2 linked regions of the Nisaea sediminum genome follow. The protein of the gene in region 1 interacts with the protein of each later gene in a pairwise test. Links are inferred from orthologs where the notes say so. Each region holds a gene or a part of one and is shown on either strand. Other genes may lie near its edges.

Evidence for each region.
Region 2: the proteins of rlmB (region 1) and IG122_RS03305 interact in binary tests that used the Escherichia coli proteins (3 or more experiments, as listed by UniProt). The link is inferred for Nisaea sediminum from one-to-one orthologs.

The regions. Positions count from the first base shown.
Region 1 is NZ_JACZCQ010000010.1:286,870-296,881, reverse strand. The notes cover bases 12-2,944. They hold rlmB (23S rRNA (guanosine(2251)-2'-O)-methyltransferase RlmB), read left to right. Parts: upstream 12-1,036; coding sequence 1,037-1,852; downstream 1,853-2,944. Other genes in these bases: IG122_RS20215 (hypothetical protein), read left to right, coding at 2,000-2,944. In the rest of the region: more of IG122_RS20215, read left to right, coding at 2,945-3,472; IG122_RS20210 (c-type cytochrome), read right to left, coding at 3,479-4,126; IG122_RS20205 (LVIVD repeat-containing protein), read right to left, coding at 4,206-7,982; IG122_RS20200 (hypothetical protein), read right to left, coding at 7,994-9,778; IG122_RS20195 (heme-binding protein), read right to left, coding at 9,763-10,012. UniProt on the Escherichia coli protein: Specifically methylates the ribose of guanosine 2251 in 23S rRNA.
Region 2 is NZ_JACZCQ010000001.1:694,677-700,440, forward strand. The notes cover bases 2,625-5,584. They hold IG122_RS03305 (NAD(P)H-hydrate dehydratase), read left to right. Parts: upstream 2,625-3,345; coding sequence 3,346-4,824; downstream 4,825-5,584. Other genes in these bases: IG122_RS03290 (aminotransferase), read left to right, coding at 2,625-2,643; IG122_RS03300 (DUF423 domain-containing protein), read right to left, coding at 2,828-3,208; IG122_RS03310 (malonyl-CoA decarboxylase), read left to right, coding at 4,884-5,584. Outside these bases: IG122_RS03280 (MBL fold metallo-hydrolase), read right to left, coding at 1-108; IG122_RS03285 (pyridoxal phosphate-dependent aminotransferase), read right to left, coding at 131-1,297; more of IG122_RS03290, read left to right, coding at 1,480-2,624; more of IG122_RS03310, read left to right, coding at 5,585-5,764. UniProt on the Escherichia coli protein: Bifunctional enzyme that catalyzes the epimerization of the S- and R-forms of NAD(P)HX and the dehydration of the S-form of NAD(P)HX at the expense of ADP, which is converted to AMP.

The sequences.
Region 1 (10,012 bases):
GCTCGCGAACTTCGAGCTCGACCAGCTCAAGAAGCTCTTCGTCATCCACCTGGTCGACCTTGTTCAGGAACACCACCAGAGCCGGAACGCCGACCTGGCGCGCCAGGAGGATGTGCTCGCGGGTCTGCGGCATCGGGCCGTCGGCAGCGGACACGACCAGGATCGCGCCGTCCATCTGAGCCGCACCCGTGATCATGTTCTTCACGTAGTCAGCGTGACCAGGGCAGTCGACATGCGCATAGTGACGGTTCGCCGTCTCGTACTCGACGTGCGCCGTCGAAATCGTGATCCCGCGTGCACGCTCTTCAGGCGCCTTGTCGATCTGGTCGTACGCCGTAAAAGACGCACCACCCGTCTCAGCCAGCACCTTCGTGATCGCGGCCGTCAGCGACGTCTTGCCGTGGTCGACGTGGCCGATCGTGCCAATGTTGCAGTGCGGCTTATTCCGCTGAAACTTTTCCTTCGCCATCGCGCACGTGTTCCTGCTTGATTTGACGGCCACGCTGGCGCTCCGCACCGTGCATGACCCGAATTGATCCCTCTGCTCAGCCTGCCGCGGCGGGGTGCGGTGGAGCGGGTGATGGGAATCGAACCCACGTATTCAGCTTGGAAGGCTGCTGCTCTACCATTGAGCTACACCCGCCCAGCCTACCGCACACCGCGGCGGTGCCCGCGACTTCCGTCCCGAACACCGGCCAAGCACTATACTCTTGTCTCCCACTTTCCGGCCGAACGCCAGCACGGCAAGTGGAATGGTGGTGGGGGTTGGATTCGAACCAACGTAGGCATAGCCAACGGGTTTACAGCCCGTCCCCTTTAGCCGCTCGGGCACCCCACCCGATTCCCGAACGCGAATTCCGTCGGCCACTTTCGTGACTGTTTCGGTCCCCGCGTTTGAAGGGAGTGCGAAATATGAGAAATAGTCTCTGTTTGTCAACGTCAAAAAACATGGCAAAAGCGGTCACGCGGCATTCATTCCGCGAAACGGCGCTCTGCCCGCGACGGGCCGGAGCGATCTTACGACCAGGTGGGCCTCATGAGCAAATTCCGATCCCGCAAACCTTCGCAAGGGCGCGCTCGCGGCAAACCGCAATCAGGCCCCGCGGCCTCGGGCAAGGACCTGCTCTGGGGCTGGCACGCGGTCTCGATGGCGCTTGCGAACGATAAACGGCACATCAAGGCCCTGCTCTGTACAATGCGGAGCGAGGCGGACCTCGCGGCACGCCTCGCCGCTCTTCCCGAACAGCGGCGCGAGACACTTCCGCAGCCGCTGATCAGGGACAAGGACACACTCGACGCCCTCGCGGGCGAAGGAGCCGTTCACCAGGGCATCATTGCCGAGGTCAGGCCACTTCCGGAGGTCGCGATCGAAGATGTTGTAAAGAATGCGGACGAACAATGCCTTCTCGTTCTGCTCGATCAGGTCACCGATCCGCACAATGTCGGGGCGGTCCTGCGCTCGGCGGCGGCCTTCGGCGCCCGGGCCGTCATCGCCACCGACAGGAATGCGGCACCGACGACCGGGGTGCTGGCGAAATCCGCGTCCGGCGCCCTCGATGCGATCGATCTGGTCTACGTCACCAATCTCAGCCGCTCGATGGAGATGCTTCAGGAGGGCGGTTTCTGGTGCGTCGGGCTCGACGGGGACGCAGAAAAACGGATCGACGAAGTCGACCTCAAGGGACGGATCGCGATCGTCATGGGTGCGGAAGGCAGCGGCCTCAGGCGTCTGACGCGGGAACATTGCGACTTGCTGGTGCGGCTGCCGACAGCGGGCCCGGTCGCGACCCTCAATGTTTCCGCGGCAACCGCCGCCACGCTTTATGAAGCGGCCCGGCAGAAGCAAGGGTAACATCCCGACGACCGCGTGGCTTATGTCACACGCATATTGGGTTGCGTATTATAGAACACGCGGGTTATTCGTGGTCTAATTCGAAGGTAAACCACGCGAATTCCCTAGCAATCGGCAAGTTTCTTTCAGGTAACACCTATAAAAATTATGACAGATCAGCAAAAAGCCGAGGCACAAAGCTTCAAGGACGCGATCTGCGAGGATGTGCCGGACTTCTATTCGCGTAAATCCCGCGATGCCATCGGCCGCGCTGCGGGCCGCTACCTTCAGTCCGTCCGCCTGACCCCGACCGAGCTGCTGCATTCAACGCGCCACCAGCGCGCCTTCAGCGATGCCGGCCAGACCCTGATGCAGGCGGTGCAGAAGACCGCCATCGCGCAGGTGAAGGGGACCCAGATGCCCGTTAGCGAACGGGTCCGCCGACTCTATGAATTGACCGACAGTCTGCACAAGGATTGCCTCCAGAAACTGGAGAAGGAACCGCCGGCAAAACTGGACAAGGGAAACCTCCCGGACCTGATGACCGCCCGTAGCGGCGAGAAGCCGGCGGAGCATGCTTTCAGGGTTCGCGCCGTGCTGACGGAAACATTGAACGGCGTGAATGATTGGGTGAAGAAATTCGAAACGCTGTACGACCTCGGCCACACCATCACCGGGATCGAGGCATTCGGGCATTTCGACCCCTTCATCGCCGAGATCCTGCGCGCGCCGGATGCTGCGAAGAACATCTTCGGCGAAATGCGCTCGACCGGCGAAGAGGTCGAACGTCTGATGGCGCTTCATCGCGGCGAGATCGAACCGTTCCAGGCGCCGGACAAGCCGGCGAACGCAAAGAAGTTCTACACGCTGGCGAAGTCCGGCTACATCCCCGAGACCCGTGACGTCATCCTGCGGCTTCTGGTCCGGGCGCTGGAATCGAGCGGCAAGCTGACGAACGGGAATCTCGGCGCCGAGCTCGAGCAGGTGCGGAGCATCTACAACAAGATGAATACACCGAACGGGTTCCTCGGAGGGGACGAATGCCGCTCGGCGCTCGAGAAACGTGAAGCCTCCCTGTTGAGCGACGAGACCATCGACCTCGTCGTCGGCGGACGGATCGAAGTCCCGGACAAAATCCTGATGGCCCTGCAATTGCGCAAAGGTGCGATCAGCGAGAAAGGGTTGGATTATCTCTCGAGATACGTGACCTCTGTCATGGGCCAGCCGGACTTCGAGCGCGCGGTCCGGAACAGCGAAGGCGGGCTCGAGGACAAGCTCGCGCTCCTCGCCAAGGTGTTCAAGCAAGCCAGGGCGAACAAATTCCCGCCGCGCATCGAGGACCGGATCTGTAACATCGTCGAGGAACTGCAGGCCTCGATCCTTGAGCAATCCGACTTTTACAAGAAGCTCGAAGCCCGCTCCGCCACGACCGCGGCGAAGGCGCTCAAGGTGATCGATCTGCTGGCCGAGGGGACCGTTGTCGGCTCCGGCAATGTGAAGATCGCCCGCAAGGCGGCGCACGATTTCATGAAGAAGCCGGATTTTCTGGAAAGTTATCTCGCGGACAGCAGCGACGCGCAGAAAAAGAAAGCGATGCTCAAGAACCTCGAACAGCGTCTCAAGGCCGCCGGCCTCGCCTGACCCGCTTTATCCGGCCGGGCGCCGCTGCGCTACTTCTTCCTCCTGCTGTTGCCGCGTTTCCTCCGACCAGCGGCTCTTGATGAAGGCGACGAGGGCCCAGATCCCGGCATCCGGTATCTGCATTTCAAATCCGGGCATATCGTTCTTGTAGCTGCGCGGCGAGAACGGCTGGCCGCCATACTTGATAACGTCGAAAATATCGTCGTCGCTCAGCCGCCAGATCGGCGCCGTGCCGTCCAGTGGGAGCCCGGGCCTGTGGCCACGCGGATAGTCGCCATCCCAACCGGATTGCCCCTCGAGGGCATCGCCATGGCAGAATGCACAATTGTCCCGGTAGAGCGCACGGCCTTCCGAGACCAGGACCGGATCCTGCCAATCGGCCCGGACCGCGGTTTCGATGACACGTCGCTCGTAATAGATCGAGGCCACCGTGATCGTCGCACCGATCAGGGTGGCGATCGCAAGAAACCGGCCTTTCGCGCCGAGTTTGCGGGAGATGCTCCCCACGAGCCCGCGTTCGGCCGATTCGATCTCCTCCTCGGCCTCGTCGACAATTTCCCGCAACAGCCGGTCGCTCCGGCGTTCTCCACCGAGCGCACGAGCCCGCATGCGCGCCAGTCTGCGGGATCGCCGTTCATCGCCGGTCCGGCTCATCGCCCGTCTCCGGAATGGGTGAGATGTCTGACATGTTCCGGATCATACGCCATCGCGGCAGATCCGGCCAAGACGCGGGTCAATTGGCCTTTGCCTGCCGCCCGTCGCCGACGGCGACGAAATCCTCTTGCCGGATCTCGTCACTGACGAAGTAGGGCGCGCCGGAATCGTTCAGATAGAAATGCCGCATCTCTTCCAGCGTGAACGGACGCGAACCGAGACGCCCGAAGATCGCGATCTGTCCCCCGGTTTCGTCCACGCCCCGGTCCCGATCTAGCCCCTTGGAGAGCGCCAGGGCGGGATAGGACGTCTTCTTCCAGGCAATCAGCTCCGGTTTCGGCTCCGGGCTAAAGCCGTAGAAGCGCGGTTGCGTGTCCGGCGCGGTCAGCTGGATCACCTTCAGACCGTTCACGCCGTCCGCGACATAGGCGAAGAGCGACGCATTGGTGGAGCCGACGATGACATCCCGGGCGTCCGAGATCGCGCCGTCTGCGTTGAACATCTGGTGCAGGACCGGCATCGCCGGGTTTTTCACATTGAGGATTGCCAGCCCGTCGCGACCGTTCGCCACGTAGGCATAGGTCCGCGCGACATAGATACGCCGCGCATCCGCGAGCGGCACGATCGCCCCCGGAACCTTGCGGATCCCGCGTGGGTCGGTGACGTCGAAGACCTTCACGCCCTCGGCGTCACTGACGAAGAGGTAGCGGAACTGCACCGCGGTCGCGCGCGGATCGTCCATCGGAATCTGCTTCACAAGCTTCGGTGCCAGCGGATCGTCGAGATCGAGCACGACCAGGCTCTTCGGCGTGGTCACATAGACGAAATGCCCGGCGACGGTGATGTGGCGGGCGCCGTCGAGCACGCCGTCACCGTTCCAGGTCACCGCCCGGTCGAGGAAATTGTTGCGCGGCTCGCCATCGGCCATGGTGTTGATGTCGACGAGGATGAGACCTTCCTCGGAATCCGTGACCAGCGCGTAATTATAGATCGGGTGGAACGGCTGTTCCTGGTTCGCCACCCGCATCAACTCACCCTGGTTGCGCAGGGGCTGGATCGGCTGGGTGCTCGGCAGCGCCATGCAGGTTGCGTTCGCCGTTTCCACCTGGGTGTCGTGGCCGAGCTCCGAAAACGGCGCGGTGATGATGCGCTGGCTGAAGCCCTTGTTGGCGATCGAGGCGACGTCATAGACGTGGAATCCGCCCGGCCCCTCGGCGGTATAGAGATACTCGCCCCGGAGCTGCAGGCAGTTGGCAGCGCCCGGCCCGTCATGCGCGTAGCTCTCTTTGAGCTCACGCCCCGCCTGCTGGTGATCCTCATACCAGTCCGGATAGGCGTAGCGCTGCAGGTAGGAGCCGATCACCGCCTGCGGCTCGTCCCATTCGGTGACCCGCACCGCCTCGACCCCGCCATCGCCGCCGACCCAGGCGTTATAGCCGACGAAATTCACGAAGTTGGTGCCGAGCAGCAGAAGCTGAGCCATGCGGGCGTTGTTGTCGTTCTTCTCCGAGAGATGGCAATCGGAGCAGGTCTTGGTCTCCTCCTTGCGCACCGTGTGCGGGAAATGCGGCGCGAAGGCCTGGCTCGAATAGCCGGAGGCCGCGATCGGCGGCTGCTGGATGTAGATCCGCTCGCGGTTGATGTTGGTCGAGGAGAGGATCAGTGCCGAGGAGGAACGCACCGGAGCGATGGTATTGCCTTTCGCCGTCGAGTGCCGCCCGAGCTGGAACATCTGGTCGCGCACGACCTGCGGATTGTAGGTCGCGTAGTTGCGGGTCTCGCCGCCTTCGTAGTGATGACGTTCGGTCTTCCAGTTGGCCTGGATCGGCAGGTGGCAGCCGGCGCAGCTCGTGGTCCAGGAGAGATGGCAGGTGAAGCACTCCATCTCGTCGTCCTTGTGCGCCCGCGCCTCCTTCGGCACGCCAGGGCCCCAGGACATGTCGTCCGGATCGCCCTTCATCAGCTTCGCTCGGGCGGCCTTGGCATTGTAGTCGGCACTCGCGGGGTCGACCGTATTCTTCACCAGGCTGACTTCCCATTCCAGCCCCGGCCAGAGAGCCGAGCGCTGAACCAGCGTCTTGCCGCGCCATTCGAAGCGGCGCGTGCCGTCGGAATTGCGGGTCAGCGAGATGTCCGTGCCGCCCTCGGGCGCCGCCGGCCCAGAGGTCAACAGGGTCGGATATTCGTCCGCCGTGCCGTGGCAGTCCTGGCAAGTGATCTCGATGGCGTTGGCGACCTCGCCATAAAGATGTCCATTGCCGTGCGCGTCCTGCTCGAAGTGGCAGTCGACGCAATGCATGCCGACATCGAGATGGATCGAGGACATGTGCACGGCCTTCTTGAATTTGTCCGGATCGTCCGGCGAGACCACGTTGCCGTCCTTGTCGAGCAGATTGCCGGCTTCGTCCTTCTTGAAGATCGCGCGGAAGTTCCAGCCGTGACCATGATAGTCGGCGAACTGGGTGTTGTTCAGTTTCGGGTTCATCTCCGAGACCTTGGCGAGGAAGGCCCGGTCGCCCCAGAGACCGCGGATCGCCGCCTCCTCCGGGTTGCGCTCGAGGATCGCGTGCATCTCCGCGTTGCTCGGATATTTCTGCTCCTTCGGCCACATGTGCGGCGCGTCGGACTCGTAGTCCCACATGGTGTAGCCGAGGAAGGAGTTCACGAAGACGTTCGGCTGATGCATGTGGCAGACCATGCACTGGCTGGTCGGGATCGCGCTGGTGAACTCGTGGCGCAGCGGGTGACCCGGCTCGTTGCGCGGGATCGTCGGGTCCTTGCTGTCCGTCACCCCCATATGCCCCAGCGCCGAATAGGGCCCGGAATGGCGCGGGTCGCGGTCGTTCGCATAGACCACGTGGCAGGAGGCGCAGCCGGAGGAGCGGAAATCGCCCGGCTGGTCGTTGGTGCCGAGGAACCAGGTGAAAGGATCGTTGAGGCGGGTCTTGTGGATGTTGATCACCGGCACCGAGATGCGCAGACCGGTACCGGGACCTCGGTTCGACTGTTTGAGATCCGGGCGGCCGGGCTCTTCCAGGCGCTGCAGTTGACCGAGCGCGTTCGGCAGGCCGATTTCCGGGAACAGGTTGACTATATTCCGTCCGCCGCGTTCGAAGACCCGGAAGATGTCGCCCGGCGGGATCACCTCCCAGGCCGGCATCGGCACCAGCTTTTCCAGCACGCCGGCGGCCTTCATCCCGTCGGTCGGCGGCACCGGATTGGTCAGCGCCGCCGGCTGGCCATCGCGCGTATAGGCCTCGCCGAGCAGGTAGTTCTTGTAGGGCAGAATGCCGTTGTTATAGGCGGCCCCGCCCCAGAGCATGGCACCGGTCGCCATCAGGCTGTTCCTGGCGGCACGGATCTCCCGCGCATGGCAGGCGCCGCAGGACTCGTCCACGACCCGGTAGTCGCTCGGATTGACGAAACGGATGAATTCCGGGCTCTCCCGGTTCAGCAGCGTATAGGACCGCTCCGGATTGGCGCTGGCCGGATACTGCCAGCTCTCCGGATAGAGAGGCTGGACATGTGCCTTGTCGAGCGCGGAACGGTAAGCCGTTTGCGAGGGCGCGCCCTCGTCCGGCTTCTTCACCGTCGCATCGCCGCCATGGCAATCCGTGCAGCCGAGCGGCACGCCGCCGCTGCGGTGCATGCTCGGCTCGTCCGTTTCGGTATGGCAGCTCATGCAACCGGCACTCTTCGCGTCGATCGCCTGCTGCGGCTGCCATTTCGGCGCAGGTGGTGTTTGCGTGTAGTGGATATCGCGCGGCTTCTCCCCCGTGGCCGCCATCCCCGCGTCCGGCGCAAGCGCAAGGAACGTGAAAAGCAAGGCCAGGGTGAATGGGGTGCCGCGCCGCATGACCGCTCCCGTCAGTAGGTCAAGATCAGGTTCGCGAGAACCGTGTAATAGACGTCGTCGTCCCGGTTCTGCTCGCCGTAGAGATCCTTCATCCCGTCGCCCGCAAACAACGCGGCGGCGGAAAGCCGCATCACAATGTTCTGGGAGAAGAAGGGTCTGTAGATCAGTGCGGCGGACAGGTCCCAGCCGATATCGCGCGAGATGTCCTGCTGGTTGCGCGCCACCTCGAGCACGGCGGTGTCGTCGAACTGCATGTAATTGAGGTTCGTCGAGAGCCGGAGCTCCGGAAGGATGTCGAAATCCGCACCGGCACCGACCAGGCGGAAGCCCGGATTGTCGAAATTCGACTGGCCGTGTTCCTTCGAGCCGCGCAGCGAGGGAAGCATGGCGTTGCGATTGGAAAGCACGACGCCGCCACCGCCGATCAGGGGAATGCCCTGCCGGATCCAGTAATTGGTGTCGGAGCCGGCGATCTGCGGGTTCTCGAAGATGGCATCGAAGCCTCTCTGCGTGCCGTCGAACGGATCGTCGTCGCCCGAGGCATAGACCAGCGAGCCGCGCAGCCGGACCCAGTCGAAATCGATCGAGGGTTCGGCCGCCGCGAAGAAAGCGCTGATGTCGGTCGCCTCGTTGGTGAACTGGCTGTTCCGGTTGGAGCCGAAGGCGTAATAGACCGAGGTCGTCAGGTTCAGGCGGCCGAAATGCCCGTCACCGTTATAGCCGACATAGCCGACATCGTAGTTCCGCCCGCGCTCGGCCCCGAAGGAGGTCGGGCGCTGGATGAAATTGTTGTTGTCGAAGAAGAAGTCGTCGCCTTCGCGATTCCGGTTGTAGATGCCGGTGATCTGACTCTGGTAGCCGAGCGCCGGGAAATCCTGCCAGTAGAGATTGGCGATAAAGACATCGTCCTCGCGCAGCTTGCGGTCGACATCGTTGAGACCGCTGTTGGTGTCCTTTTCCAGCCGCCGGAACCAGGCGAGATTGTACTGATAGATATTATTGTCCCGGTCACCGAAGAGCCGGACGCCGAGCTGGTTGTCCTGGAACAGGAAGCCGCGGAAGTCGCTTGAGAAAGGCTGGATGCCGACGCGGATGGAGTCGAAGTCGTAGCGGTCCGAGACGTTCCGGATGTGATAGTCGACGAAGGCTTCCTGCAGCGCGAAATGAGTGTCGGTGCGCTCGGTCCCCTGCCGCGGATCGGCATAGAGCACCCGGCGCTCCTGCACGTCCGCGTAATTGTAGTTGATGACCGGCGTCAGGCGGAATTCCAGATCCGGCGGCTTGTAGGCCGTGTCGCCCTTGATGAGCGACGCGCTGACGATGAAATTCTGGTTGAAGACGAACTGGCCCGCCTCACCGAAGAGATCGTAGTTCCCGGCATTGTCGGACGATTGCACGCCGATCGGCGTCGGCACGCTCCGCGGTTCGGCAACCGTGTCGGAGATCGCGGCGATATTGACGAACCAGTCCTTGGTGCCGAACAGAGGACGATCGCCCTTGATCGGATTCCGGTTGTAGGGATCTGCGATCGATTCCGTGACGCCGACCGCTTCGATCAGCCGCCAGCGATCGGGGATCGGCGCGATGTTGGAGGGATCCTTCCGGCCCGGGGGGGCGACACGCTGCTTGATGGCGGAAGAGAGCGGCGCGCGCTGTTCGACTTCGGAGGGCGGCGTCCCGCCCGGCCGCTGGCGCTCGATCCCCTGTGCCGAAAGATCGGCCGTATAGCCGCCAACCGCCGCCAGCAAGCCGCCGGCAAGCAAGACGCGGAGCATGCCGGTCATTTGCCGTTGCATGGCGTCTGCTCTCCGGAATCGAGGAACGGCGCGAACGGACAGGAGACATAGCGAAGGCGCGTTCCCTGCGGCACCAGATTGTCCGCGCGGATCCCGGTCGGCGCATTACCGATGCCCGTCCCGAGTTCGATCCCCGCATTGTGCAGTCCGAGGAACGAGATCATGTCGTCCTGGTCGACGCCGTCGCCGGAGACGCCGACGCCGCCGACGAGCGTGCTGCCGCGGTAGATCGGC
Region 2 (5,764 bases), on another replicon or contig:
CCGGGTCTTGGGTGTTTCGACATGAAAGCAGGTATTGAAACACCCGCCACTGCCGAACGCGTCGCCGCAGCCGACAAACGTGAGCAAGATGTCGCCAGCTGCGTCCATTCCAGGGTCCCTCAGGCGCAGGTCAGGCGAGGCAGGCTTTGATGCGCTTGATCGCTTCGATGATATTCTCCGTCGAATTCGCGTAGGAGAAGCGCAGATAGCCCTCGCCGTGGCCGCCGAAGCTGGTGCCTGCGATGACGGCGACGCCAGCCTGCTCGAGCAGCTTCTCCTGCAGCGCCTGCGCCTTCATGCCGGTGCCTTCGATGTTCGGGAATGCATAGAAAGCGCCGCCCGGCTCGATGCAACGGAAACCCGGCACCTGGTTCAGTTCGCGGACGATGACCTTGCGCCGCTCGTCGAACGCCTTGAGCATCTCTCCGACCGGGTCCTGCGGGCCGGTGAGGGCCTCAAGGCCGGCATATTGAGCGGCCGCGTTGACGCAGGAGTGAATGTTTACGCAGAGCTTCTCGGCGTGGGGGAAGACGTCCTTCGGCCAGACGCTGTAGCCGAGCCGCCACCCGGTCATGGCATAGGTCTTTGACCAGCCGTCGAGCAGGATCAGACGGTCTGCGATCTCGGGATATTGCAGGAGGCTGACATGCTCGCGGTCGTCGTAGAGCATCTCGCTGTAGATCTCGTCGCTCATGATCGCGACGTCGGGCCAGGCCTGCAGGCCGGCGACCAGTTTGTCGAACTCTTCCCGCGGGACGACGCCGCCGGTCGGGTTGGCCGGGCTGTTGACGATGATCAGCCGGGTCCGGCTGGTGATCCCGGCGAGCACTTCTTCGGCGGAGAATGCGAAGCCGTTCTCTTCGCGCAGCGGGATCGAGACCGCCTTCGCGCCGGAGAATTCGATCGCCGACTTGTAGATCGGGAAGCCGGGATCCGGGAACATGATTTCCGCGCCTTCCTCGCCGAAGATCATCATCGCGAGGAACATGGTGACCTTGCCGCCGGGAACCACCAGCACGCGCCCCGGATCGACCGCGACGCCGTGCCGCCGCTCGAGATTGGCGGCGACCGCTTCCCGCAGGGCCGGGATACCGTTGGCTGGGGTATAGCCGTGATGACCGTCATGCAGCGCCTTGACCGCGGCCTCGACGATATTGTCGGGCGTCCGGAAATCGGGCTGGCCGATGCCGAGATTGATGATGCTCTTGCCCTCAGCCGCGAGCTGGTTGGCGCGCGCCAGCACTGAGAAGGCCGTTTCCGTCCCGAGATGGTTGAGCCGTTCCGCCAGCTTCGTCATATCCCTGTTCCTTCCGAATTTATCGGCGAATTATTGTTTTCTCCGGCGACCTTATAACGGCGAGTCCGGACACTCACAATCTGCCGTTTCGCCGCGTGGAAGCGGGAAACCTTGCCAAGGGCTTGGCCTTGGGCTAATCGCCATCGCTCTCTTTTGCCTGGGCCCTTGCCGGAGTGACCCCGATGAAGCCTGCCAACAGTCTGCTTTCCTCTTACGGAACCACCGTATTCGAGGTCATGTCGCGGTTGGCGATCGAGCACGGATCGATCAACCTGGGGCAGGGTTTTCCGGACGATCTCGGCCCGGATCCGGTGCTGAAGAAGGCCTCCGACTTCCTCTTCGACCGCCCGAACCAGTATCCGCCGATGCTCGGTGTTCCCGAGCTCCGTCAGGCCGTCGCCAAGCATAACAAGCGGTTCTACGGGCTGGATGTGGACTGGCAGACGGAAGTCATGGTCAGCACGGGTGCGACAGAAGGTCTCGCGGCCTGTTTCTTCGGCCTGATCGAGCCCGGCGACGAGGTCGTGCTGATCGAGCCGACCTATGACTGCTATCTGCCGATTATCCGCCGTGCGGGCGGTATTCCGCGCGTCGTCACCCTGCGTCCTCCGGAATGGAAACTCGATGTCGCCGCGTTGAAGGCGGCGTTCAGCGAGAAAACCAAGCTGCTGGTGCTGAACTCGCCGATGAACCCGGCCTCGAAGGTCTTCACCGGGGAAGAGTTGAAAGCGATCGCCGAGACCGTGATCGCGCATGATTGCTACGCGGTCTGTGACGAGGTCTACGAGCACATGGCCTTTGACGGCCGCCGCCACCATCCGCTGATGGCGCTTCCGGGCATGCGCGAGCGTACCGTGCGGATTGGCTCGGCCGGCAAGACCTTCTCGCTGACGGGCTGGAAGGTCGGCTACCTGACCGCGCCGGCGGAACTGTTGCAGCCGATAGCCAAGGCGCATCAGTTCCTCGTCTTCACCACCGCGCCTAACCTGCAGCGCGCTGTCGCCTTCGGGCTCGAACAGGATGACAGTTATTTTAACGGGTTGCGCGACTCCATGCAGGCGAAGAGGGACCGGCTCGCGGAAGGCCTCAGCAAGATCAGCGGCATCGACTGCGTTGAATGCGAAGGCACTTACTTCCAGTTCGTCGACATTTCTGGGCTCGGCTTCGACGGCGACGATGTCGCCTTCTGCCGCCACATCACCACCGAGGCGGGGGTGACGGCCGTGCCGGTCAGCGCCTTCTTCCACGGTGAAGCGCCGAAGAACTTCATTCGTTTCTGTTTCGCCAAGAAGGACGTCATTCTGGACGACGCGGTCGCACGGCTCGCGGCCCATTTCGGCGGCTAGAAAATAGAGGTCAAATCGCTCGGTAAATCGGTTGACGGGCCAACCGTGTTACAGTAGGTAATCGGCCCTCGCGGTGACGCGAGCGAACATGTGGCGGGTGTAGCTCAGCTGGTTAGAGCGCCAGATTGTGGATCTGGAGGTCGTGGGTTCAAGACCCATCACTCGCCCCATTTTCTCCTCAGGATCATTTTCCGACAGAACGCGCGCCGGCAATGCCGAGGGCGAGCCATCCGGCCATGAAGCAGGCGCCTCCGAACGGTGCGAGCGCAGTCGTCGTTGCGCCGCCGCTGAAGGCGCTTGCATAGAGCGATCCGGAAAAGAACGCGGTTCCGGCAATGAAAAGCACAGCGGCGCCGAGCGGCAGCCGTGCTGGTGCACACCCGGCGAGCAGCAGTGACGCCGCCAGACCCGCGAGATGGACCAGGTGATAGAGCAGGGCGGCCTCGAAGCGGTCATGGGCGACCTGATCGAAACCCGCTGCATGCGCCCCGTAGGCCCCGAGCGCTACCGCCGAAAGACCGAGCAGGCCGAGGGTGAGCCAGAGAAATCTTGTCAGAATAAACATCTACAGGTCCGGTGCCGGTCGCGGTTGAGGCGGATAAGCGCATTCCAAGGGGCGAACTCTCGACATATCCTTCGGTGATGACAAGAGTTTGCGGCTGCGGCGAATTGCCGGGCCGGGACTGGATGGGGAGAGCTGACGTGGACGAGCTGGCGCTGCTCACCGTCTCTGAAATGGCAGAGGCGGACCGGGGAACGATCGAGGGCGGGGTACCCGGCATCGATCTGATGGAGGCGGCCGGCAAGTCCGTTGCGGATGCAATCATGGCCCGGTTTTCGCCCCGGCGGACTCTGGTCGCCTGCGGCCCGGGAAATAACGGCGGCGACGGTTTCGTCGTCGCGCGATTGCTGCGCGCGGCGGGCTGGGAGGTCGATCTCGCTCAGCTCGGTCGGCCGGCGGACCTCAAGGGCGACGCCGCCCAGGCGGGCGCCGCCTGGGACGGCGCCGTGGCGGATCTCGAAATCTCTCTTCTCGAAAAAGCCGAACTGCTTGTGGACGCTCTTTTCGGCGCCGGACTTGCGCGCGATATCGAAGGTGTCGCCCTGCGCTTTTTGACAGCAGCGAGGGACCGCGTCGCTGCCGGAAAGCTTGCGTCTGTCGCCGTCGACATGCCGAGCGGCGTAGACGGCGATACCGGCGCGGTCAGAGGCATCGCCGTGCCCGCCGCCCTGACGGTGACGTTTTTCCGAAAGAAGCCGGGCCATCTTCTTCAGCCGGGCCGGTCGCTCTCGAGGGAGCTTCTGGTGACCGATATCGGGATCGCGCCGCAGGTGCTGACGGCGATCGCGCCGAAATGCGTCGAGAACGCCCCGTCACTCTGGCAGGGCCGGTTCCCGATGCCAGATGCCGACAGCCACAAATACACCCGCGGCCATGCCGTCGTCAGCGGCGGGCCGATGACCGGGGCAGGGCGCCTCGCGGCGCGCGCGGCCCGAAGGGTTGGAGCGGGGCTGCTGAGTGTCGTCGCCGAGCCGGAGCAGTGCGGTCTTTTCGCCGCGGATGCCCCCGGTGCCATTGTGCTGTCTGCCGAGGGGCTGCCGGAATTCGAGGCGATGCTCTCTGACCCACGGAAGAATGCCGTTTTGGTCGGACCCGGGCATGGCGTGACAGGACGGACGCGGGCGTTTTCCGCCGCCGCGCTGAGAGCGGGAAAGGCGGTCGTCCTCGACGCCGACGCTTTGACTGTCTGGTCGGAGAACGCGGCAGGGCTGGCCCTTCTGATCAAGGGGCCGGTCGTGCTGACGCCGCATGAAGGTGAATTCCGGCGTCTCTTCCCGGCGCTGGAAGGCAGCAAGCTCGAAAGAGCAAGGGCTGCGGCGCTGCATACGGGTGCCGTGCTCGTGCTCAAGGGACCGGATACGGTGATCGCTGCTCCCGACGGGCGGGGCGCGATCAACGGAAACGCGCCGCCCTGGCTTGCGACGGGAGGCACGGGCGACGTTCTTGCCGGCACGATTCTCGGATTGCTGGCCCAGGGCATGCCACCGTTCGAGGCGGCTGCTGCGGCGGTCTGGATCAACGGTGCCGCAGCGGAGCGTTTCGGGCCCGGCCTGATCGCTGAGGATCTGCCGGAAAAGTTCCCCTCGATCCTGGCTTCACTCCTTTCTGCGACGAGATGACACCAAGGAGTCATCAAGAGATCATTGAAGGCATTGCAGAGCTGGGCCATCTTTAAGTCATGCCAAACGATCAACCGACCAGCTTTATCGACCGGACCCTCTCCAACCTGCGCCAGGCGTGGTCGGGATTGTCTGATTCTACCCGTTACATGATCACCGGGCTGCCGCGCCCGGAACTCCCCGAGGAGGATCTTGAGCGCGTCCACCAGCAGATGGAGGATTGCCTTACGGTCCGTTCGGACGAGGTTTCCGCGCGGGCGCGCGCCGCGGGTCTCGGACGGACCTATCTCGCCCTCGATCCCACGGGACAACTCCGTTTCCTGAAGCTTCTGGCAGAGAATTACAGTGTCGACCGCGAGGCGGTCGACCAGGCGATGGACGCGGTCCGCTCGGCAAAGGACGATGATGCGCGCCGAAAGGCCGAAGCGAAGCTCCGCCGGACGCTGGAACCGCGCTGGCGCCGCCTGTTGAAGCGCTTCACCACGCTTCCGGAAGGCGTGAAGTTCCTCGTCGATATGCGCGTCGTCATGCTGGAACATGCGCGCAGCGAGCCCGCGATCAGGGCGCTTTCGGACGATCTTCAGGACATGCTCTCGGCCTGGTTCGATGTCGGGCTGCTCGAGCTGAAGCAGATCACGTGGGAAAGCCCGGCGGCGATCCTTGAAAAGCTGATCGCCTACGAGGCCGTGCACGAGATCCGCTCCTGGGACGACCTGAAGAACCGCTTGGATTCCGACCGGCGGTGTTTCGCCTATTTCCACCCGGCGATGCCGGACGAGCCGCTGATTTTCGTCGAAGTGGCGCTGTTGCCGGAAATGGCGGCGAATGTGCACGACATTCTGGACGCGGATGCGCCGAAAGGCGACGTATCGGCCGCCACGACGGCGATCTTCTACTCGATCTCCAACGCGCAGAAGGGGCTGGTCGGGATCAGCTTCGG